DNA from 2 places in the Pseudonocardia sp. WMMC193 genome. Region 2 is predicted to be linked to the other one. Evidence: riboswitches for the same ligand, from Rfam matches in the RefSeq annotation. Region 2 holds a riboswitch; the other holds the start of a gene.
What was found. Region 2 has a riboswitch for thiamine pyrophosphate ahead of L3X23_RS13245 (ABC transporter substrate-binding protein). Riboswitches for the same ligand answer to the same signal wherever they lie in the genome.
Positions count from the first base shown of each region.

Region 1: another riboswitch for thiamine pyrophosphate. It lies ahead of thiO (glycine oxidase ThiO); the one in region 2 lies ahead of L3X23_RS13245 (ABC transporter substrate-binding protein).

Region 1 covers NZ_JAKKDO010000003.1:5,647,151-5,658,852, reverse strand. Annotated here, with positions in the region: gene L3X23_RS29030 (hypothetical protein) at 1-452, shown strand, start outside; gene L3X23_RS29025 (hypothetical protein) at 439-1,119, opposite strand; gene L3X23_RS29020 (Gmad2 immunoglobulin-like domain-containing protein) at 1,220-2,068, opposite strand; gene L3X23_RS29015 (gamma carbonic anhydrase family protein) at 2,156-2,677, opposite strand; gene L3X23_RS29010 (thiazole synthase) at 2,698-3,468, opposite strand; gene thiS (sulfur carrier protein ThiS) at 3,471-3,668, opposite strand; gene thiO (glycine oxidase ThiO) at 3,665-4,693, opposite strand; TPP riboswitch at 4,687-4,791, opposite strand; gene thiE (thiamine phosphate synthase) at 4,813-5,457, shown strand; gene L3X23_RS28990 (hypothetical protein) at 5,504-6,499, opposite strand; gene L3X23_RS28985 (DUF3159 domain-containing protein) at 6,597-7,304, opposite strand; gene L3X23_RS28980 (SGNH/GDSL hydrolase family protein) at 7,473-8,246, shown strand; gene thpD (ectoine hydroxylase) at 8,311-9,225, opposite strand; gene L3X23_RS28970 (ectoine synthase) at 9,317-9,715, opposite strand; gene ectB (diaminobutyrate--2-oxoglutarate transaminase) at 9,717-10,973, opposite strand; gene ectA (diaminobutyrate acetyltransferase) at 10,981-11,502, opposite strand.
Region 2 covers NZ_JAKKDO010000003.1:2,496,038-2,507,739, forward strand. Annotated here, with positions in the region: gene cobM (precorrin-4 C(11)-methyltransferase) at 1-631, opposite strand, end outside; gene cbiE (precorrin-6y C5,15-methyltransferase (decarboxylating) subunit CbiE) at 628-1,899, opposite strand; gene L3X23_RS13230 (hypothetical protein) at 2,062-2,295, opposite strand; gene L3X23_RS13235 (ABC transporter ATP-binding protein) at 2,292-2,984, opposite strand; gene L3X23_RS13240 (ABC transporter permease) at 2,981-3,775, opposite strand; gene L3X23_RS13245 (ABC transporter substrate-binding protein) at 3,772-4,755, opposite strand; TPP riboswitch at 4,791-4,882, opposite strand; gene L3X23_RS13250 (GAF and ANTAR domain-containing protein) at 4,936-5,979, opposite strand; gene L3X23_RS13255 (Ldh family oxidoreductase) at 6,111-7,100, opposite strand; gene L3X23_RS13260 (ROK family protein) at 7,135-8,292, opposite strand; gene L3X23_RS13265 (sugar ABC transporter permease) at 8,295-9,728, opposite strand; gene L3X23_RS13270 (ATP-binding cassette domain-containing protein) at 9,763-10,536, opposite strand; gene L3X23_RS13275 (sugar ABC transporter substrate-binding protein) at 10,597-11,702, opposite strand, start outside.

The DNA of each region.
Region 1 (11,702 bases), 3.2 Mb from region 2:
CGGTGTCCGGGGCCTTCGACGGGGCGGCGCGGGGGGTCGGGAACGTGCCGCTCGTCGGGGAGCAGCTCGCGGGCGCCTTCGCCCCGGGCACCGATGCGGGCCGCTCCCTCACCGCGGCCGGGCAGCAGCTGATCGACACGGTCGCGAACGTCGCGACGGGGGCGGCGATCCTCGTCGGGCTGATCGGGGTGTTGCCGGTGCTGTCGATCTGGCTGCCGCTGCGGGTCCGCTACGCACGCACGGCGACCGCCGCGGCGGCGGCCCGCGCGCGGGGTCTCGACCAGCTGGCGTTGCGGGCGCTGGTCCTGCGGCGGATCCCGGGAGACGGGGTGGACCCGGCCCTGGCGTGGCGCGCGGGCGACCCGGACGCCGTCGCCGAGCTGGCGTCGATCGAGCTGCGGGCCGCGGGCCTGCGCGGCCCGCGGGTCCCGCTGCGCTTCAGCGCCCGGTAGCGAGGCGTCGGCGCCCGGCCGGGCGGACGAGCAGCGTGACGCCCGCGACCAGCGCGAACACCGGGAACACCAGGGAGCTGCTGTAGGGCAGGCCGAGCCCGAGGGTGGCGGCGAGCGAGAGCGTCCCGAGCACCAGCGCCACGATTCCCACCGGCGCGGGCAGCAGCGAGCCGCGCAGGGCGAGCATCCCGGCACACAGCAGCACCCCGAGCGCGGGGAGGTAGGCACCGGTGGACATCTGGTCGGCGAGCACCGCGGCGGTGGCGCTGGCCTCGGTGGAGTAGAAGCTCTGGTCCATGGCGCCCGGGGCCCCGCCCGCGGCGACGTAGCGCATGAGGACGCCGATCGACGTCGTCGCGAGCAGGGCGATCGAGGACCACCGCAGCGCCTCGGCCCAGCCGCCGCGCTCCCCCGCCCGGCGCACCAGGCCGAGCGTGAAGACGGTCGTCGCGATCACCGCGACCAGGCCGAGCCCGCCCCCGATCCGGATCATCAGTTCGGGGTTCATGGCTTCGACGAGCTCGGCACTGCTCTTGATCCGCTGGTCGGCGAAGGTGCCCTCGCCCTGGGCGAGGATGGCGCCGGAGCCGCCCGCGGCGAGGGCGGCGACGATCCCGGCGGCGCCGGTCGCGCGGTCGCGGGTGGGGGTGGTGAGTGCGGTGGTCATGGCGTTCTCCCTGGTCGACGGTGTGCGACCAGGCTCGCGGAACCGGACATTCCACCCCAGGGCGGCACCCCGTGGACCGTCGGTGGTGCCTGCCCCACCGTCAGACGACGGTGAGGCGCACGCGGTCGGTCATCGGCGGGCGTCCCTCGCCCCCGGACGAGTCGTCCTCGGACACGACGATCGTGTAGTCGCCGGGGTCGAGCGGGATCTCGACGCGGAACGGCGCGAACCGCTGGCCCTCCGCCGTCGCGGCGACGCCGGCCCGCACCACCCGGCCGTCGGCGTTGCGGGCCTCCCAGAGCAGGGTGGCCTCGAAGACCGCCGCCTCCCCACTCACGACGACCGGCCCGGCCGTCCGCGCGCCGTCCACCGGGTCGTCGATCTCCACCAGGGACCGCACGCGGTACGGGTCCGCGGCGGTGAGCGGCGCGGCGACCGGCTCGCCGAGGAGCGTCTCGGCGGGCTCGCCGCCGACGAGCACCCGCACCGGATCGTCGCTGTCCGCGGCGGACTGCACGGTGTAGACGAGCTGCTGCAGGGCGAGGCCCGCGGGGCCGGGCAGCGGCCCCGCGACGGCGAGGTCCACGGTCAGCAGGCCGGCCCCGTGCGTGACGGGGCTGCGCAGCCGCACCCCCGCCGGCCAGTCGGTGCGGTGGTCGGGATCGTCGGTCCGCCCGTCGAGGACCGCCGTGACGGCCGTGCCGACGGGGTCGGGCGGGGCGTCGTCCGGCCCACCGTCGCGCAGGGCGCGGATCTCGCGGAACAACCGGTCGCCCGCGGGGGTGCTGCCCACGAACCAGACCGGGACCACGCCGGAGGTCGGGTCGGCGGGCACCACCGTGGGGACGGCGGGCACGGTCGGGACCACGCGGTCCTCGGCGTCCCCGGTGCCCGCACAGCCGGCGAGCACGAGCAGGGCCAGCAGTGCCCACCCGATCCGACCGCGCATGGCTCCAGGATGGGCGACCGAACCGGACACGCCGGGCACGCCGCGCCGCCGGACCCCTCGAACGGGGGAGAGCCCGGCTACGGATCGTCAGATCTCGGCGACGGTCCGTGCGTGTCGTTGCGCCAGCTCACGGTAGAAGCCCGGGTTGTTCCGCACCCACCACTCGGCCTCGGAGGTCAGCGGACCCCGCGGCGAGGCCGTGGCCCCCAGGACGAGGGTGCCCTCCGGGATCACCTTGCCCGGCGCGACCAGCGCGCCCGCCCCGACCAGGCTGCGGGCACCGATCACCGCCCGGTCCTGGACGGTGGCGCCGTTGCCGATCACGCACTCCGGGCCGATCACGCAGCCGTGCACCACGCAGAGGTGCCCGATGGTCGCGCCCGCCCCGATCTCCGTGGCCGGGTCCTCGCCGCCGTGCAGGACGCTGCCGTCCTGCACGTTCGCCCCCTCCCGCACGATGATCGGGCCGGTGTCGCCGCGGAGCACGGCGTTGTACCAGACGGAGGCCCCGGCCTCGACCCGGACGTCGCCGATCAGCGCGGCGGTGGGGGCGACGAACGCGGTGGGATGCACGGAGGGGCGGCGGCCCTCGAACTCGAACAGCGGCACGCCCGGATCTTAACGCGCGTTCAGTCGATCACGGGGCTGCTCGCCTGCGCCCAGTACCGCTTCGGGATGCGGCCCGCGTGCCGCGCCGCGTGCCCGGCCTCCACGGCGAGCCGCATGGCGTGCGCCATCCGCTCCGGGTCCGCGGCGCGGGTGACCGCCGTGGCCAGCAGGACGGCGTCGCACCCCAGCTCCATGGCCTGCGCGGCCTCCGACGCGGTGCCGATGCCGGCGTCGAGTACCACCGGGACCCCCGCCTCGGCGACGATCATCTCGATGTTGTGCGGGTTGCGGATGCCGAGCCCGGTGCCGATCGGCGACCCCAGCGGCATGACGGCGGCGCACCCGACGGCCTCCAGGCGGCGGGCGAGCACCGGGTCGTCGTTGGTGTAGGGCAGCACGGTGAACCCCGCGTCGACGAGCTGTTCGGCGGCGTCGAGCAGCTCGATCGGGTCCGGGAGCAGCGTCCGCTCGTCCGCGACGACCTCGAGCTTCACCAGGTCCGTCTCGAGCGCCTCGCGGGCCAGCTCGGCGGTGAGCACCGCCTCGGCCGCCGTGCGGCAGCCCGCGGTGTTCGGCAGGACCTCGATGCCGAGCCTGCGCAGCAGGTCCAGCACCCCGGTGCCGGTGGTCGCGTCGATCCGGCGCATCGCCACGGTGGTCAGCGTGGTGCCGGAGGCGACCAGGGCCCGCTCCAGGATCTCCAGGTTCGCGGCGCCGCCGGTCCCCGTGATCAGCCGCGACCCGATCTTCCGGCCCCCGACGACGAGCTGGTCCACGTCGTGCTCCGTCATCGTCATCCTCCCTGCACGGCGGTCAGCACCTCGACCGCCGCGCCCTCGTGCAGCGGGGTACCCCAGTGCGCCCGGCGCACCACGGTGCCGTCCACGGCCACCGCCACGCCCCGCTCGGGCGCGTCGATGGCGCCCAGCGCGTCCGCCACGGTGGCGTCCGCGCGCAGGTCGTGCGGGGTCCCGTTGATCTCGACCCTCATCCGAACCTCCCCGGGTCGACGGCGGCGGGCACCGACCCGCCGTCCAACACCGCCACGACCAGCTGCGCGGTCAGCGGGGCCAGCAGGATGCCGTTGCGGCTGTGCCCGGTGGCCACGAGCGTGCGGTCGTCCAGCCTGCCGATCAGCGGCAGGTTGTCCGGGCTGCCCGGCCGCAGGCCCGCCGCGACCTCGACCAGCCCGTACTCGGCGATCCCGGGGACGATCCGCTCCGCGTCCCGCAGCAGGTCCCGGACACCGCCGACGGTGGGCTCGGTGTCGAACCCCTGTTCGCTCTGCGTGGCCCCCACGACCAGCCCGTTCGGCCGCGGCACGAGGTAGACCGGGCGCCCGTCGACCAGCGCCCGGACGGTGCGGCCGGGCATCGGGAAGGCGCCGCGGCGGTGCGCGAGCCGCAGGATCTCGCCCTTGACCGGGCGGACCAGCCCGCGCAGGGCCGGGTGCAGCGCCGCCGAGTGCGCCCCGGCGCAGATCAGCAGGGTGTCGGCGGGTTCGCCGCGGTACGCGCGCTCCTCGATCCGCACGCCGGCCTTCTCCGCCGCGGTCCGCAGGGACGCCAGCAGGGCCCGGTTGTCCACGGACAGGTCCGCGGGCACCGAGAGCCCCCCGCGGACGTCCGGGCCCAGGGCCGGTTCGAGCCTGCGCAGCTCCCGTCCGGTCAGCCGTTCGACGGGCCTGCCGAGGCGGGCGAGGTGGTCGGCGAGCGAGTCCAGCTCCGCGCGGTCCCCCGTCCCCGTCGCCGCGACGACGGTCCCCCCGGTGTGCAGGCCGGGATCCCCCAGCTCGGCCGCGAACTCCGGCCAGAGCGCGACGGACCGCAGCCCGAGCTCGAGCAGCTCCTCCTCGCCCGGCCACGCCTCGGTGACCGGCGCGAGCATGCCGCCCGCGACCCAGGACGAGCCGGACTCGGGGTCCGGGTCGAACAGGCCGACGGTCCACCCGGCCTGCGCGGCGCGCCAGGCGCACGTCAGCCCGATGACGCCGCCACCGGCGACGACGAGTTCCACTGCTTCGCTCCTCCCTGCGCCGGCATGACCCGGATCAGGTTCGACGGTCGGAGCCTGCGGCTCCCTCTCAGCCCCACCGGGCTCCCGTGACTGCGCGGCCCACCCTACGCTTCCCCGACGTGCCCCGACTCGACCGTGCAACGTTGCTGTCCCGCCTCGCGAACGCCCGCCTCTACCTCTGCACGGGCGACCGACCGGACCTCGCCGAGTTCGCGGACGCCGCGCTGGCCGGGGGTGTGGACGTGATCCAGCTCCGCGAGAAGGGCATCGAGGCGCGCGCCGAGCTGGCCGCGCTGGAGATCCTCGCCGAGGCCACCGCCCGCCACGACCGGCTGCTCGCGGTCAACGACCGGGCGGACGTGGCGCTCGCCGCGGGCGCCGACGTGCTGCACCTCGGCCAGGACGACCTGCCGGTGGAGTGGGCGCGCCGGATCGTCGGGGACGAGGTCGTGATCGGCCGGTCCTCGCACAGCGCGGACGAGACCCTCCGCGCGGCCGAGGAGCCCGGCGTCGACTACTTCTGCGTGGGCCCCTGCTGGCCGACGCCCACGAAGCCCGGCCGCCCCGCCCCCGGCCTGGACCTGGTCCGGACCGTGGCGGGCCGCGCCCCGGACCGCCCCTGGTTCGCCATCGGCGGCATCGACCACGGCAGGCTCGACGACGTCCTGGCCGCGGGCGCGACCCGGGTCGTGGTGGTGCGGGCGATCACCGAGGCCGAGGACCCGAAGGCCGCAGCCGAGTCACTCCGCGCCCGCCTCCCCTAACCTGTGAGCGGCGATAGTCGTCAGAGCGACTATCGCCGCTCACAGGTCAGGAGCCGGGCCGCGGAAGCAGCCCGAAGCCCGGTCCGGTGTTCCCGGTGCCGGGCGCGCGGCTCGTCGTCGGCGAGGTCGACGGGCTCGGGGTGGTGGTCCGGGTCGCCGAGGCGCCGCCGGTCTGTTCGGTCGAGCCGGAGCCGGAACCCGAGCCGGAACCCGAGGAGGACTCCGGGGCCTGCTCCGTGGTCGTCGGGGTGGGGGACTCCGTGGTCTCGGACCGCGGCTCCTCGCTCGGCGCCGAGCCGCCGGTCACGACCCGCCCCACGGACGTCCCGGACTCCCCGCCGGAGATCGGCGAGCCCTTCGCCCACTCGACGCCGGTGATCACGAGCAACCCGACCGCGAACGCGACGACGGTGGTCGCCGCGGTCACCCAGACCCGCTTGCGGGTGTACCAGGGCCGCTGCTCCGGGGCGGGCAGCACCGGCGCGACCAGCCCGCCGTCTCGCTGCATCGGGATCGTCGCGAGGGGGTCGACGGGCTCGGCGAGGACGGTCGTGTCCGCCGCGCCCCGGCCCGGCAGCTTGACCCGCTGCAGGACGGTCTCCCGGGTCTTGTCCAGCGAGCGCTGGTACATCGTGGTGGCGATGGTCGTGACCACCGACCCGATGGCCGCGCCCGCCACCGTCCCCGCCGCGCCCAGGTAGGAGCCCGCCACCGCGGACGTGGCGGCCGCGGCCGCCCCCGCGGCGACCTTCGTGAGGGTGAGGTCGACCTTCTTCTTCTCGGGCTCCGTGACCGTCGTCGTCGCGAGGGTGCGGTGCGCCCCGAGGACGTGGGTCGGGCCGGCGCCCGACGTCGATCGGCCCGGCCGCCGCCCGCCCGGGACCTGTCCCGCGGGACCCTGCCCACCGGAGCGCGGCCCCTCCGGCCGCCGACCCGACGGGCCGGTGCCACCCGGTCGCTGCGCGGCCCCGGAGCGGGGCAGCGGCGGCGACCCCTGGGCGTCGGGGGTGCGGGGCTGGGGGCGGCGGGGATTCTGGACCATGACTCCGTTCACATCACGCGAGGCTCGGGCGTCCTCCACGAGGATCAACGTGGACGATCTTGGGAACGCACCAGTCGATCACTCGACGTGAGGGTTCTCACCCGTTCGTGGAGGGGTCGTCCACAGTAGGTGCCTCGGGTGGGGCGTCCGCGACCCGGGGGTGCCGGATCCCCGGATGGTCGGCGGGCAGCGCCGAACGCAGCGCGGGCCAGGAGAGCACGACCGACAGCGCCACCAGCGCCGGGCTGAACGCGACCCGCGCCGCGCCCAGCGCGAAGACCCATTCCGCCTGGTAGAGGGGCACGAACACGGCCACCCGCACGACGTACTGCGCCACCCACACCCAGCTCGCCCGCTGGTAGCCGCGCAGCAGATCGGGATCGCGGCGCCACCGCGTCTTCTGCCCCAGCGCCAGCCCGACGATGACACCCAGCAGCGGCCACCGCACGACGATCGAGATCGCCCAGGCCAGCGCGCTCGCCACGTTCGAGAGGATCTGGACCAGGAAGAAGTCCTCGGCCCGGCCGGTGTACAGCGCGACCAGCGCCGCGACCGTCACGCCCAGCAGGCCGAAGAGCACGGCGCGCGGCCGCCTGCCGCGGGCCAGCCGCCAGCAGGCCACCCCGATCCCGGCGACGATCGCCGCGCCCGCGGCGATCCCCACCGGGGACCACCAGCTCAGCGCCCCGGCCAGCAGCCAGACCAGCACGAAGGCGACGACCGGGACCGAGGCGTCGACGGCGCCGCGCCGCCCGCCGAGGATCTCCCGCAGCGACTCGCGGGTGTCCGGCTCCGGGGTCGTCACGGGCGACACGGCGGGAGAGGTTCGACTGACACCTCCTTAGGGTGCCCTATCGAGGTCACGAGATCACCCCACATCTGGCGCAACCGCGCGCCCATGAGTGATCCTGTGTGGATCAGAAGGTGACGGCGGTGTGGACGCCGGGGGAACGAGCGGGAAGGGAGCCGTGCGGTGCACCGGTGGAACAGCTTCGTGGCGATCGGGGACTCGTTCACCGAGGGCCTGGACGACCTGTGGGACGACGGCGCGCCGCGCGGGTGGGCCGACCGGCTCGCCGAGCGGCTGGCGGCGGGCAGGCCCGGCTTCACCTACGCCAACCTCGCCGTGCGCGGCAAGATCCTCGACCAGATCGTCACCGACCAGGTGCCGGTGGCCGAGCAGCTGCGCCCGGACCTGATCTCGTTCTGCGCGGGCGGCAACGACATCATCGGCATCACCTCGGACCCGGACGACCTCGCCCGGCGCGTCGACGCGGCCGTCGAGCGGCTGGCGGCGACGGGCGCGGACATCATCATGTTCACCGGCTTCGACCTGCGCCGCATGCACATGCTGCTGCGCAGGCTCCGCGGGCGGGTGGCCACGTTCAACGAGAACCTGCGGGCCGTCGCGGACCGCCACGGGTGTCACGTCGTGGACCTCTGGGGCATGGACGTCCTCGCCGACCCCCGCGCCTGGGCGAGCGACCGGCTGCACCTCACGCCGGAGGCGCACGAGCGGGTCGCCCTGCGCGCGTTGGAGGTCCTGGGCGAGCCCGTCGCGGGCATCGACTGGCGCACCCCCTGGCCCGCGGCCGAGGCGTTGGACTGGCGGCACCGCCAGGTCGAGGACCTGAGGTGGGTGCGCGAGCACGTCCTGCCCTACGCGCGCAAGCGCCTGCGCGGGGCCCACACCGGCGACGGCAACCTGCCCAAGCGCCCCAACCTCACACCGCTTCCGCCCGTCTGACGCATTATGGAACCATAACGTCGAAAAAACCCTGCTCAGACGACGTTATGGTTCCATAATGCGGTCAGCGGACGGGGGTGAAGTCTCGGGCGCCGATGTACTCGGGGCGGCGGGTCGGCGCGTAGTACGGCTCCACGCAGGTGTTCTCCACGCTGTTGAACACGATGAAGATGTTCGAGCGCGGGTACGGGGTGATGTTGTCCCCCGAGCCGTGCATGCAGTTGGAGTCGAAGAACGTGGCGGACCCCGCCTTGCCGGTCAGCATCGCGATCCCGTGCCGGTTGGCCAGCGCGGTGATGCTGTCCGGGTCGGGCGTGCCGATCTCCTGCTCCTTGAGCGAGGAGCGGTAGTTGTCCTCGGGCGTCTCGCCGACGCAGGACACGAACGTCCGGTGCGAGCCCGGCATGATCATCAGGCAGCCATTGTAGGCGTAGTTCTCGGTGAGCGAGATCGAGCAGCTCACCGCGCGCGGGGTGGGCATGCCGTCCTCGGCGTGCCAGGTCTCGAAGTCCGAGTGCCAGTAGAACCCGCCGCCGCCGAAGCCGGGCTTGTAGTTGATCCGGCTCTGGTGGACGTAGACGTCACCGCCCAGGATCTGCCGGGCCCGACCGACCACGCGCTCGTCGCGGACGAGGCGGGCGATGGCGTCCGAGATCTTATGCACCTCGAAGATCGAGCGCACCTCGTCGGAGTTCTTCTCGATGATGCAGCGGTCGTCCGCGCGGATGAGCGGGTCGTGGGCCAGCCGGTCCAGCTCGGCGGCGTAGCCCGCCACCTCGTCGGGGTTGAGCAGGTCGGGGACCTGCGAGAACCCGTTGACCTCGTGCCCACGCAGCTCCTGCGCGCCGTACATGCCGGCGCTGGACTCACTGCCCCACACCGTCGGTTCCGCCCGGTCGATGAGGGCCGGCTGCGTCGACACCCGGGTGTAGTACCGGTCGTTCGTGATGCTGGTCTGGTTGCTGCTCGGGGCAGTCATTGCAGTGCTCCTCTCGTCGATAGGCGATATCGCGGTGGTACAGGGCACGGCCGCCGGACCCGAGTCGGGTCCGGCGGCCGGGTGCTGCGGCTCAGGCCTCGGCCGGGAGCTCCAGCAGGGGGTAGACACCGTTCTCGTCGTGCACCTCGGTGCCGACGATGGGTGGGTTGAACACGCAGACGCAGGTGATGTCGCTGGTCACCCGGACCTGGTGCTTCTCGTTGCCGTCGAGCAGGTACATCGTGCCCGGGCCGAGCTTGTACGTCTCGTCGTTGTCCTTGTCGTACAGCTCGCCCTCACCGGAGACGATGTAGACGGCCTCGACGTGGTTGGCGTACCAGAAGTCGTTCGTCGAGCCGGCGCGCAGCACGGTCTCGCCGACCGAGAAGCCGACGCGGTCGTGCGCGGTCACGATGCGACGCGAGTACCAGCCGGGGGTGTCGACGTGGTTCTTGGTGTTCGTGACGTCGTCGATGCTGCGGACCTTCAACTCATGCTCCAGACGTGACGGTCTTGACGGACTCGGCGACGATCTCCAGACCCTCGTCGAGCTCGTCGTCGGTGATGGTCAGGGGGGCGAGGATCTTCATGACCTCGCTGTCCGGACCCGAGGTCTCCATGAGCAGCCCGCGCTCGAACGCCGCGGCGCAGACCTTCCCGGCCTGGTCGTGTTCGGTGAACTGCAGACCGCGGGCCAGCCCGCGACCCTTGGCGGTCAGCTCGGTGACGGTGGTATCCGCGACGATCTTGTTGAAGGCCTCCTCGACCTTCTCCCCCTTGCGGATGACCTCCCGCTCGAGGGTGTCGTCGCTCCAGTACCGATGGATCGCCTCGGTGCCGGTGACGAACGCCGGGTTGTGCCCACGGAAGGTGCCGTTGTGCTCACCCGGGCCCCAGACGTCGTGCTCCGGCTTGATCAGCACGAGCGCCATGGGCAGCCCGTAGCCGGAGATGGACTTGGAGATCGTGACGATGTCCGGCTCGATGCCCGCGGCCTCGAAGGAGAAGAACGGCCCGGTCCGGCCGACCCCCATCTGGACGTCGTCGACGATCAGCAGGATGTCGTGGCGCTTGCACAGGTCGGCCAGTCCCTGCAGCCACTCGATCCGGGCCGGGTTGATCCCGCCCTCGCCCTGGACCGTCTCCACGATGACCGCGGCGGGGTCGTTCAGCGACGACCCGGAGTCGGTGAGGACCCGCTCGAACCAGAGGAAGTCCGGGACCTTGCCGTCGAAGTAGTTGTCGAACGGCATCGGCGTGGAGTGCACCAGCGGGACGCCGGCACCGCCGCGCTTCATCGAGTTCCCGGTGACCGAGAGCGCGCCGAGGGTCATGCCGTGGAAGGCGTTGGTGAAGTTGACCATCGCCTCCTTGCCGGTGATCTTGCGGGCGAGCTTGAGCGCCGACTCGACGGCGTTCGCCCCGGTCGGGCCGGGGAACTGCACCTTGTAGTTCAGCTTCCGCGGGCCGAGGATCTTGTCCCGGAACGTGTTCAGGAACTCGCCCTTGGCCGTGGTGTACATGTCCAGGCCGTGGGTGATGCCGTCCCGGCTCAGGTACTCGAGGAGCTTCTGCTTGAGCGGCTCGGGATTGTGGCCGTAGTTCAGCGCGCCTGCGCCGGCGAAGAAGTCCAGGTAGCGCTTGCCGTCGACGTCCCAGAGCTCCGCACCCTTGGCCGTGTCGAACACGACGGGCCAGTTGCGGCAATAGGAGCGGACCTCGGATTCGACGTCCTCGAAGATGGTCATCGTCTACTCAGTTTCCTTCGTTCGTGATCGGGCCGATGCGATAGAGGTTCTCGGGCTGGTGATCGGCGCCCAGCAGTTCCGCGGAGAACAGGTCGCTCCGTCGGATCTCGGTGTCGTTCCGGCGGGCGAAAGCAGTGAACATCGCGATGGACGCCTCGTTGTCCGGGGTCACCGTGGTCTCCATGAACGAGACGTCGGGGACCTGCGCCCACAGGGTGTCGAGCATCCGGCCCGCCACTCCGCGACCGCGGGCCGCGGCGCCGACGGCGACCTGCCAGACCATCAGCACGTCGGGAGCGTCGGGTCGGCGGTACCCGGTGACGAAGCCGACGACCTGGTCGTCCAGGCGCGCGAGCACGGACGTCGCGGCGAAGTCGCGGCACCACAGGAGATACGAGTAGGTCGAGTTGACGTCGAGCACACCGGTCTCCGCCGCGAGCCGCCGCAGCGCCACCCCGTCGTCCACGCGGGGCCGTCCGACGGAGAGGACGGGTTCGTCTACAGGTGGTTCGGTGGTGGCTGCCGTCATGGCCATCGAACGTAACAGCCATATTGCCCGGGTGCCGGCGTCGATCGTTGTCGACCACATTCCCGGGCGTTCTTTCGTGATCCGTATCACGATCTAGTTTGACACTCGGACGTAGTGGGCAGCGCCGGCCGAATCCGTTCTGTTTGCCCAGGTGTACCACGGGAATGGCGTTCCGGCGCGACGACGCTTCGGCGGGCCGG
Region 2 (11,702 bases):
CGTGCACGGCGTGGGCGATGTCGTCCAGCCGCCCGCGCAGCACGATCTCGTGCTCGCGCGAGGCGTGGGCGACCACGGCGGCCGGGCAGTCCGACCCGTGGATCGGCGCGAGCTCCTTCACGACCTCGTCGATCCGGTGCACGGCCAGGTGCAGCACGATCGTGCCCTGCGCCGTCGCCAACGACTCGGACTCCGGCATCGGCGTGGCCCGCGCCGCGATCCGGGTCAGCGTGACGGTCTGGGCGACCGTGGGCACGGTCAGCTCGCGCTGCAGCGCCGCCGCGGCCGCCGCGTAGGCGGGCACCCCGGGCGTGACGTCGTAGGGCACGCCCGCCGCGTCCAGCCTGCGCATCTGCTCGGCCATCGCCGAGAACACCGACGGGTCGCCGCTGGCCAGCCGGGCCACGTCCAGCCCGTGCTCGTGGGCCCGGACCATCTCCTCGACGATCTCGGCGAGCGTCATCAGCGCCGTGTCGACGGTCCGCGCGCCCGGCGGGCAGAGCTCCAGCATCTCCGGCGGCACCAGCGAGCCCGCGTAGAGGCAGACCGGCGACGCCGCGAGCAGGTCCCGCGCTCGGATCGTGAGCAGGTCGACGGCGCCGGGACCCGCCCCGATGAAGTGGACGGTCACTGCTTGACCGTGCTCCAGATCGTCACGGACATGCCCGGCCGCCAGCCGAGGAAGCCGCCGACCGGCTCGGCCCGGGCGATGGACATGCGCACCAGCGACCCGCCGAACCGCCGCTGCGCCACGGCGAGCGCCGACTCGGACTCCACCGTGACCCCGTTCGCGACCAGCCGACCGCCCGGAGGCAGGGCCGCCCAGCAGGTGTCGAGCACGCCCTCGCGGGTCAGCCCGCCGCCGATGAAGATCGCGTCCGGCACGGGGAGGTCGCTGAGCACCTCCGGCGCGATGCCGGTGACCACCCGCAGGGTGGGCACGCCGAGCGCGTCCGCGTTGTCCCGCACCCGCTCCGCGCGCACGGCGTCCGCCTCGACCCCGATCGCCCAGCAGGAACGGTGCGCCCGCATCCACTCGATGCCGATGCTGCCCGAGCCCGCGCCGACGTCCCACAGGGTCTCCCCCGGGCGCGGCGCCAGGTGGGCCAGCGTGACGGCCCGGATCTCCCGCTTGGTCAGCTGGCCGTCGTTGGCGTAGGCGTCGTCCGGCAGGCCGGGGACCTCACCGAGGACCCGGGCGCCGGGCTCGGCGGCGCACTCGACGGCGACGACGTTCAGCGCGTCCCCCTCCGGGTGCAGCCAGTCCCGCGCCACCCCGGAGTACATCCGCTCCCCCGGCCCGCCGAGCTGCTCGAGCACGGTGAGCCTGCTGGGCCCGTAGCCGTCGTCGGTGAGCTGGGCGGCGATCTGGGCGGGCGACTCGGCGCCCGCGGACAGCACGAGCACCCGACGGCCCGGGGAGACGGTGCGCCGCAGCCGCTCCACCGGCCGCCCGACGATGCTGACCACCTCGACGTCCTCCGTCGGCCAGCCCAGCCGCGCGCACGCGAGGGTGGTCGACGACGGGTGGGCGATCACGTGCATGCGCCGCGCGCCGACGGTCCGCGCGAGGGTGGCGCCCAGGCCGAAGAACATGGGATCGCCCGAGGCGAGCGCGCACAGCCGCCTGCCCGCGTACCGCGCGAGCAGCCCCGGCAGCGCCGGGACCAGCGGGGACGGCCAGGCCACCAGGTCGGCGGTCACCTTGCCCGCGACCAGGTCGAGCTGGCGCGGCCCGCCGAGGATCACCTCGGCCGCGGCCAGGGTCTCCTGCGCGGTGCCCGCGAGGCCCGACCAGCCGTCCGCCCCGATCCCGACCACGACGACGGCCGGGCCGGTCTCGGCGAACGACACGGCCGGCTCCGCGCCCTCGGTCTCCGGCGTCATCCCACCGCTCACGTCTCCACCTCTCGACGACCGGCTGGTCGACTCCGCGGGCTCCGCCGACCCCGATGGTCGACTCCGCAGGCTCCGTCTCCGTCGAGCACGACCCTACGTGGTCGTCCGTCAGCCGCGGGGGTGAGTCGGCCGACCGAACGGGTCATACCGGACGCGACGATGCTAGCCAGGCCCGGGGAGGCCGTCCGTCAGGTGGGGGTAGTTCTTCGGCCGCAGCCGCATGGCGTGCAGCACCCGCTCGCCGTCGTGGACGACCTCCAGCAGGTCGCGGCCGGTCCCGACGCCGATCAGCAGCGTCCGCTCCCCCTGCGCCACGGTGCGCAGCGGGGCCGCCAGCACGGTGTGGATCTCCTCCTCGGTGATCCCGTGCTTGAGCGCCCCGCTGCTGATGTTCACCGCAGCGCCCCCCGGAGTTCGACCTCCACGGCCGCGGCGGCCGTCACCTCGCGCGGGTGCGGCAGGTCGATCGGGCGTTCGTGGACGACGCGGGCGGGCCGCGGGGAGAGCACGAGGACCCGGTCGGAGAGGTAGACCGCCTCGCGGACGTCGTGGGTGATGAGCAGCACCGTCCAGCCGAACCGGGCCCGCATCTCGTCGAGCCACTCCTGCATGGCGGTGCGGGTCAACGAGTCCAGGGCGCCGAACGGCTCGTCGAGCAGCAGCACGTCCCGGTCCTGCACGACGGTCCGCAGCAGCGCCGCCCGCTGCCGCATCCCCCCGGACAGCTCGTCGGGGCGGGAGTGCTCGAACCCGCTGAGCCCGAACGGCTCGAACAGCGCCCCGGCCTTCGCGCGCGCCGCCCGCCGGGGCATGCCCGCCACCTCGAGCCCCAGGGTCGTGTTGTCCAGCACCGTGCGCCAGGGGAAGAGGAGGTCCTTCTGGGGCATGTAGGCCGAGCTGGCCGCCTCGACCCGGCCGGCGTCGGGTTCCAGCAGACCGGCGAGCACCTGGAACAGGGTGGACTTGCCGGAGCCGCTGGGTCCGAGGATCGAGACGAACTCCCCGGGCGCGACGTCGAACGACACGCCGTCGAGCACCCGCAGGTCGCCGAAGGAGACCTCCAGGTCCCGGACGCTGATCTTCACCTGCGGATCCACGGGGCGACGAGGCGCTGCACCAGGAAGGTGAGGGCGAAGAGCGCCAACGTGATCACCGCCGACACCCCCACCGCCGCGAGCACGAGGTCGGTGCGGAACGAGTTCTTCTGCTGGTTCATGAAGATGCCCAGCCCGGCCTGCGCGCCGACGTACTCGGCGAAGATCGCGCCCGTCACGGCGTAGGTGATCCCGATGCGCAGCGCCGTGAAGAACGACGGCAGCGCACCCGGCAGCCGGACGTAGCGGAACTCCGTCCAGCGGCTCGCGCCCATGCTGCGCAACAGGTTCGAGGCCTCGCGGTCGGTCCGGGCGAACCCCTCGACGAGCCCGACGACGATCGGGAAGAACGTGACCAGCGCGATGACCAGCACCTTCGGCAGCAGCCCGAAGCCGAACCAGAGGATCATCAGCGGGGCGATCGCGATGATCGGCAGGGTCTGCGAGGCGATCATCAGCGGGAGCAGGGCGCGGCGCAGCCACGGCGAGAAGTCCACGGCGGTCGCCAGCACCCAGCCGACGGCGAGCGACAGCGCGAACCCGACGGCCGTGACCTGCAGGGTGGGCAGGGTGTTGGTCCAGAGCGCGGCGCGGTTGGCCCAGCCCTGCTCGACGACCCGCAGCGGCGAGGGCAGCACCTGCGGGGCGACCCCGGACAGCGTCACACCGAGCTGCCAGCCCGCCAGCAGCAGCGCGACCACGACGACCGGCGGGGCCCAGCGCGCGGGCCTGCGCGGCACCGGCCGGGCCGCCGCGGGCGGGCGCTCCAGGGTCGCGGTCACGCGGGCTGTCCGAGGTAGTCGTTGGTGAACCAGGTGGAGAAGTCCGGGCGGGCCCGCAGCGGCTGCCCGTTCGCGTCCACCACGGTGCCCGAGTCGACGAGGAAGCCGGAGAAGCCCTGCCACCGGTCGAGGGCCTGCGGGCCGACGCGGCCCTGCGCGTCCTTCAGATAGTCCTTCGCCAGCATCTCCTGGCTGCGGGTGACGAGCTCGGGCTCGGTGAAGGCGCCCGGGTTGGCGTCCTGCAGGTCCTGCGCGGCGCGGGCCGGATCGTCCGCGGCGAGCTGGTAGCCGCGCTGGGCGGCCTGGACGAAGGCCCGGGCCGCGTCGGGGTGCGCGGCGAGCCAGGGCGAGTGGCCGATGAGCAGCACGTTGTAGGCGTCGGGGAAGCCGAAGTCGGTGTAGCGGAAGGACTTCAGCGGCTCCCCGCGCAGCTGCGCCTCGATGCCCTCCCACGCCACGAACGGCTCGGTGAAGTCGACCTGGCCCGCGTACAGCGCCTCGTAGGCGCTGGTCCCGAGCGTGACGCTGGTGAAGTCGCCGGTGCCGCCCGCGTCCTTGATCACCTGCTGCATCTTCGGCACCTCGTACGGCGCGCCGAAGCCGCCGTAGGTCTTGCCGTCGAGGTCCTTCGGGCTCTGGATGTCGGCGCGGTCCGCCTTCACCGCGATCTCGGTGGCCCAGTGCTGCAGGATCGCCATCACGCTGGTGATGTCGGCGCCCGCCCCCTTCGAGTAGGTGAAGGAGTCCTGGAAGGAGATCCCGAACTCGGCGGCCCCCGAGCCGACGAGCGTGTCCGGGCTGGTGCTGTTGTACGGCAGGAACTCGACGTCGAGCCCCGCCTGCGCGAACCACCCCTCCTGCTGGGCGACGAACAGCCCGGAGTGGTTGGTGTTCGGGGTCCAGTCCAGGGCGACCCGGATCTTCTGGCCGGCCTCGGGGCCGCCGGTGCCGGCGGAACAGCCGGTCAGGAGCAGGATCACGCCGAGGAGTACAGACACGAGCGCGCGCAAGGCGACCTCCCTACGCCGGTGCTAACCGGGTCAGGTGCGAACGGTCGACGGCCGGTCCTGCCGCCCTCTCAGCCTCGGAACGTGGGGGCTCCCGCGGGTACGGGAGCAGACCCTACGTGTCGCGCGGGTGTCCCACCAACGCCGGATGCGTCACCCGATGTCGGCGCGGCGGTGCCGGGCCCGCCCGCCGGGCGGCGGAGCCGGGGTCTCCGGGGCGGGTTCGCGCAGGTGGCGGCGCCCGCCGGTGGGCGGCGGGGCCGGTGTGTCGGCGACGGGACGCGCCGGGCCCGGGCGGCCGGGGGCGAGCCGGTCGCCCGACGGGTGCGTGCCCCGCGGCTCGGGGGCCTGGTGCCGCGGCGGAGTCGCGCCCGCGGTGCGGCCGTTCCACGGGCGGGGCTCGACCGGGCGGGGCTCGACCGGGCGGGGCTCGACCGGGCGGCGCGGGCCGGGACCCGGGGGCTGCTCGTGGCCCGCGCGCGGGGCCGGGACCCGGGCGATCGCCGTCGTCGGGGCGTCCAGGCCGTCGGTGCGGCTCAGCACCGCGCGCGCCGCGTCCGCGAGGCCCGTGCCCGTCTTGCGGGCCAGGCTGTCGAGGAAGCGGCCCGCCTCCTCCGGGTCGGTGCGGTAGCGCTCGGCGAGCATCCCGGCCGCGTGGGCCACGGGCAGCGCCGCCTCGTGCTCGGCGGTCAGCCGCGCCACGGTGCCGGTCAGCCTGCGCACCGCGCAGACGTCCGACAGGCGGGCCGACAGGACGTCCGCCAGCCCGGCGAGGGCATCGACGTGCCCGTCGCCGACCGGTCGGCCGGGGTGGCCGAACAGCTGCAGCCCGCCCGCGGGCTCCCCGTCCACCCGCAGCGGGACGACGACGGAGCAGGTCAGACCCGTGTCCGCCGCGGCGGCCGCGAGCTCGGGCGGCCCGATGCGGGTGAGGTCGGGCGTGACCATCGGACGGCCGGACCGGACCGCGCCCTGGACCGGGCCGGTGCCCGCGCGCAGCTCCATCTCACCGAGCCGCGCGGGGTCCGGCCCCGAGGCCGTGACGCCCGCCAGCCGGGTGTCCGGCGGCTCGACCAGCACGATCGCCGCGGCGGGCACGCCCAGGGTGCCGGGCAGGGTGGCGCAGATCCGCTGCAAGAGCGGCCCGAGGTCGGCGGCGGCCACAGCCGTGCGGCCGATCTCCAGCGTCAGACCCATGATCCCGGGATCGTCAGGATGCACCGTGAACCCCTCCCCGCCGTGCCGTCGTGCGGCGGGTAGTCAACCACCGCGGCCCCGCCCGCTCGCACGGACGATCATCGGGTGGGCCGAACGGCGCAGCGGCCCGATCAGAGTGCCGTGACCTCGGCCCAGGTGCCGGGGTCGACCGGCACGCCCGCCGCCAGGTTCGCCGCGCGGGTGGCGCGGGCGCGGTCGCCGGGGATCTGGACGCCGGCGTGGCCGGGGGCGGGGTCGAGGGCGCGGAGCTCGTCGAGGAACGGACCGAGGGCCACGCCCCCGCCGAACGCCGCGGGGTCGAGCGCGATGAGCACGTCGCCCTTGGTCACCGGGTCGGTGGTGTCGAGGGTGCCGCGGACCTCGCGGCCGAGGGCGGTGCCGGTCAGCGAGGCGACCATCAGCTCCAGGACCAGGGACAACGCGTAGCCCTTCGGCCCGCCGAACGGCGAGATCGCGCCGTCGAGGGCGGCGGTGGGATCGGTCGTGGGGGCGCCGGACGCGTCGACGGCGGCGCCCGCGGGCAGCGGCTCGCCGCGGTGGGCGTGGTCGAGGACCTTGCCGCGCGAGATCTGCCCGGTCGCCATGTCCAGGACGACGGGTTCGCCGTCGGTCGGCACCGCCACCGCGAGCGGGTTGGTGCCCAGCATCGCCGGCGCGGCGCCCCACGGGTGGACGAGCGCCTCGCTGGTGGTCACGGCCAGGCCGATCAGGCCGGCCCCGGCCAGCCGCTCGACGTAGGGCGCGAGCATGCCGAGGTGCCCGGCCCGCCGGATGGCCGCCACGGCGACCCCCGTGCCGTGCTCGACGAGCGCCTCGACCGCCCGGTGGGCGACGGGCGGGCCGAGCCCGGTGCGACCGTCGACTCGCAGGACCGCGGGGGTCGACCAGTCCAGCTGCGGAACGGCCGCGGGGGCGCAGAGCCCGGCGCGGATCCGCCCGGCCAGCACCGGCAGGCGTCGGATGCCGTGGGACGCGTGTCCGCGCAGGTCCCCCTCGAGCAGCAGCTCGCCCTGTTCCCGCGCGGCGGCCTCCGGTGCGCCGAGCGCGGTGAGCACGCGGACGGTGACGGCGAGGTGATCGTCGGCGGGCACCCGGAGCATTCCGCGGACCCTACCCACGGTCACGGGCGCGCGGTCACACCGTGCCGAGCACCGGCTCGAACGCCAGCTCCGCCGCCCCGACGAGCTTGCCGTCCCGCCCCAGGGGGCTCACCTCGATGCGCGTGCCGCCGCCCGCCCGACTGACCAGGCTGCGGACGTGGACCTCCTGGCGGACCCGCTCGACGAGCGCCGCGGGCAGGGCGGCGAACAGGTCGCCGAGCACCACCATCTCCGGCGCGAGCAGGTTCACGGCGGTGACCAGGCCGGTGACCAGCCAGTCCCGCACCTCGTCGAGCAGGTCGACGCGGGTCAGCCCGCGCAGCTCCGCGACCAGCACCCCGCGCGGGGTGTCCTCCGGCAGCCCGAGGGCGCGGCAGAGGGCGGGCTCGCCGACCTCGGTCTCCCAGCAGCCCTGCTCACCGCAGAAGCAGGCCCGACCACCGGGTTTGACGATCATGTGCCCGATCTCGCCGAGATAGCCGCTGCTCCCCCGGAACGGCACCCCGCCGACGATCACGCCGCCGCCCACCCCGACGTCCGCGGACAGGTAGAGCAGGTCCGCCACCTCGCGGGCCGCGCCGCGCAGGTGCTCGGCCAGCGCGCCGAGGTCGCCGTCGTTGCCCACGGCGGTCGGCGACCCGAGCACCGCCTCCAGGCGCGTGCCCAGCCCGACCTCCCGCCAGCCCAGGTTGGGGGCCTCGAACACGAGCCCGTCCGCGCGTCGGACCACCCCGGGCACGGACACGCCGACGGACTGCTCCCGCACGCCCAGCTCGTCCCGCAGGAGCTGTGCGGACTCGGCGACGTGGGTGATCACCTCGCCCGGCAGCCGGGTGGTGCGGTGCAGGTTCCAGCTGTGCCTGCCCAGGATCTGCCCGCCGATGCCGACCATCGCCATGGAGACCTGGTCCACCCGGACGTCGACGGCGAGGACCACGGCCGCGGACGCCTCGGGCAGGACCAGCAGCGACGGCCGTCCCGCCCCGGACCGCTGGGCGGGGACGGCCTCGGTCACCACCCCCGCCTCGGCCAGCCCGTCGACGACCGCCTTGATCGTGCTGCGGTTGAGCCCCAGCTCGCTCGCCAGGGTCGCCCGCGTGCAGGGCCCGTCGACGTGCAGACGACGCAGCAGCGCCGTGCGGTTGTGGCGCCGCGCGTCGTCGGGCCGGGTCCCCGAGTTCGGTCCTGCGATCGTCACCTGCCCGCGGCCGCCGACTTCCGCCTCGACAGCACGTCGACACCCGCGGCGAGCAGCAGCACCAGACCGGTGATCACGAAGACCACCGCGGCGGGCTGCTTGAGCAGCCCCAGCCCGTTCTCGACGGTCGCGAGCACGGCGCCGCCGATCACGGCGTTGGACACCCGGCCGCGGCCGCCGAACAGGGACGTCCCGCCGATCACCGCCGCGCCGACGGCGAACAGCAGCGTGTTGCCGCCACCGGCCGCGGGCGAGACGGACCCCACCTTGGACGAGTAGACGATCGCGCCGATCGCCGCGAAGGCGGAGCTGATCACGAACACCGCGGACCGGATCTTGACGACGTCGATGCCCGCCCGGCGGGCCGCCTCCCGGTTGCCGCCGACCGCGTAGACGTGCCTGCCGAACCGCGTCCGGTCGAGGACGTAGGTCCCCAGCACCATGAGGACGAGCACGATCGGCACGACATAAGGGATACCGGAGATGGCGATCACGCCCGGCGAGCGGTCCCGGGTGAGCAGGAAGGTCGCGAGCGCCCCGAGCACGACGACGGCCCCCACCTTCATCAGCACGAGGCCGGTCGGCTGGGCGACGAGGCCCTTGCTGAGCCGGTTGCGCTGCTGGGCGAGCGCGACGAGCGCGTACCCGCCCGCGGCGACCACGAAGAGCACCCACGAGCCGAGCGTGGAGAGGTTGCCGTTCGCCACGGCGTTGATCACCGGGTCGCGCAGGCCGAGCGTGCCGCCGTCCCCGATGAGCTGCAGGATCACGCCCTGCCAGGCGATGAACAGGGCGAGGGTGACCACGAAGCTCGGCATCCCGGTGCGGGCCACGAGGAACCCGGTGAGGCAGCCGACGGCGACGCCGGTGGTCACCGCCAGCAGCATGGCCACCCAGGGGTTGGGTGGCGCCCCGACCAACAGCAGCACCGCGCCCAGCGCGGCGCCCGCCGCCCCCGGCCAGACCCGGACCCAGGCGGCCAGCGCCGCACAGATCAGCAGGCCCACGATGAAGATCACGAAGACGAACCCGCCCATGGCGCCGAGCAGGTTGCCCTGGCTGACCATCTGCAGCGCCATCAGCGCGGCCGCGAGGCCGGACGCCGTGCCCGCGGCGAGGTCGATCTCGCCGGTGAGCAGCACGAACACCAGGCCCATCGCGATGATGGTCCGCCCGGCACCCTGCTGGAGCAGGTTCGCCAGGTTGAGCAGGCTCGGGAACGTCCCGCCCTGGTCCAGGGCGGTGAACAGGACGAACAGCGCCGCCAGTCCCAGCAGCGCGGGCAGCACGCCGAGCTCGCCGCTGCGCAGCCCCTGCACGTAGCCGCGCAGCGCCTCGGACGTGGTCCGGGCCGTGGTGTCGATGCCGAAGTCGGCGGACCGGTTGCCCGGGTTCGCCCTCTCGGCGGCGGACTTCTCCGGTGCTGTCATGATGCCGCCTCCGCGGTGGGGAGTGCCTCGGCGGTCACTGGACCACCTTCTCCGGACGCGCGAGCCCGAGGTCGCCGGACCGGCCCGCGGTGATGAGCTCGACGACCTGGCCGTGCGTGACGTCGCGGGTCGGCACCTCGGCCACCATCCGGCCGAGGTAGAGCGTGGCGATGCGGTCGGCGACCTCGAACACGTCCGCCATGTTGTGGCTGATCAGGACCACGCCGATGCCCTGCTCGGCGAGCCTGCGGACGAGGTCGAGCACCTGCCGGGTCTGCGCCACGCCCAGGGCCGCGGTGGGCTCGTCGAGCAGGACGACCCGGGAGTCCCAGAGCACCGCCTTGGCGATCGCGACGGTCTGCCGCTGACCGCCGGACAGCGAGGCGACCGGGGTGCGGACGCTCGTGACGGTCCGGACGCTGAGCGAGGCCAGCGTGCGGCGGGCCGCCTGCTCCATGTCCGCCTCGTCGAGCAGCCACGGCTTGCCGCGCTCCCGGCCGAGGAACATGTTCTGGACGATGTCGAGGTTGTCGGCCAGCGCGAGGTCCTGGTAGACGACCTCGATCCCGAGCTTCGACGCGTCCGCGGGCGAGCCGAGCGTGGCGGGGGTGCCGTCGAAGACGATCTCGCCGCCGTCGATCGGGTGGATACCGGCGACGCACTTGACCAGCGTCGACTTGCCCGCGCCGTTGTCGCCGACGAGCGCGGTGACCTCACCCGCGCGCACGGTGAGGTCGACGTCGTGCAGCACCTGCACCGCGCCGAAGCTCTTCGACACGCCGCGGAGCTGGAGGATGGGTTCGGACATGGGCCCTCCACGGGCGGACGCACGGCCGCAGGAGAGCGCCGGCCGTGCGTCCGAGTCTGGTTACTTGATGCCGGCGGCGGTGCAGGCGGCCTGCGTCTCGGCGACGCAGATCTCGCTCGCCTTGACGTAGCCCGCGTCCGTGACCACCTTCACGTTGTCCTTGGTGATCAGCTGCGGGGTGAGCAGCACGGACTTGACCTCACGGTTGCCCTTCGGGTCGGCCACCGTCTGGGTCGCCGTGGCGTCCGCCGTGGCGGTGTCGCCCTTGGCCAGCGCCGCGGCGAGCTTCGCCGTGGCGTCCGCCTCCTCCTGGATCGGCTTGAACACCGTCATGTACTGGTCGCCGCGCAGGATGGCCTGCAGGCCGTCCGCCGTGGCGTCCTGGCCGGTGACCGCGACCTTGCCGTTGAGGCCGTACTTCGTCAGCACCGTGACGACGGCGCCCGCGAGCCCGTCGTTCGCCGCGACGACGCCGTTCACCTGGCCGCCGTTGGAGGTCAGGATCTGCTCGAAGGTGGTGCCGCCCACCTGGTTGTCCCACTTGTCGATCGGCTGGCTCCGCACGAGCTTGAGCGCACCCGAGTCGTACATCGGCTTCAGCACGGTCTGCTGGCCGTTGTAGAACAGCGTGGCGTTGTTGTCGGTCGGGGCGCCCTCGATCTCGATGACCTGCGCGCCCTGCTGGCCCTGCAGCGCCTGGGCCAGGCCCTGGCCCTGCAGCGCGCCGACCTTCTCGTTGTCGAAGCTGACGTAGTAGTCGCTGGTGCCGCCGAGGTTGAGCCGGTCGTAGTCGATGACCGGGATGCCCTGGGCCTTCGCCTTCGCCGCGACGGCCGAGCCGCCGTCGGAGCTGATCGACGCGATGACCAGCACCTTCACCCCGGACGAGATCATCCCGTCGGCCAGGGTGGAGAACTTCTGCTCGTCGCCCTGCGCGTTCTGGATGTCCGGGTCGAGCCCGGCCGCGCGCATCGCCTTGTCGAGCATGGGCTTGTCGAAGCCCTCCCAGCGCGCCGAGCTGTCGGTCTCGGGGAGGATGACCCCCACCTTGACCCCGCCGCTGCTGGGCGCGGCGCTCTCCCCGCCCGAGCCCGAGCCGCCCGCGCTGTTCGCCCCACACGCGGTGAGGCTCAGGGCGAGGCCCAGACCCAGCGCGACCGCTGTCT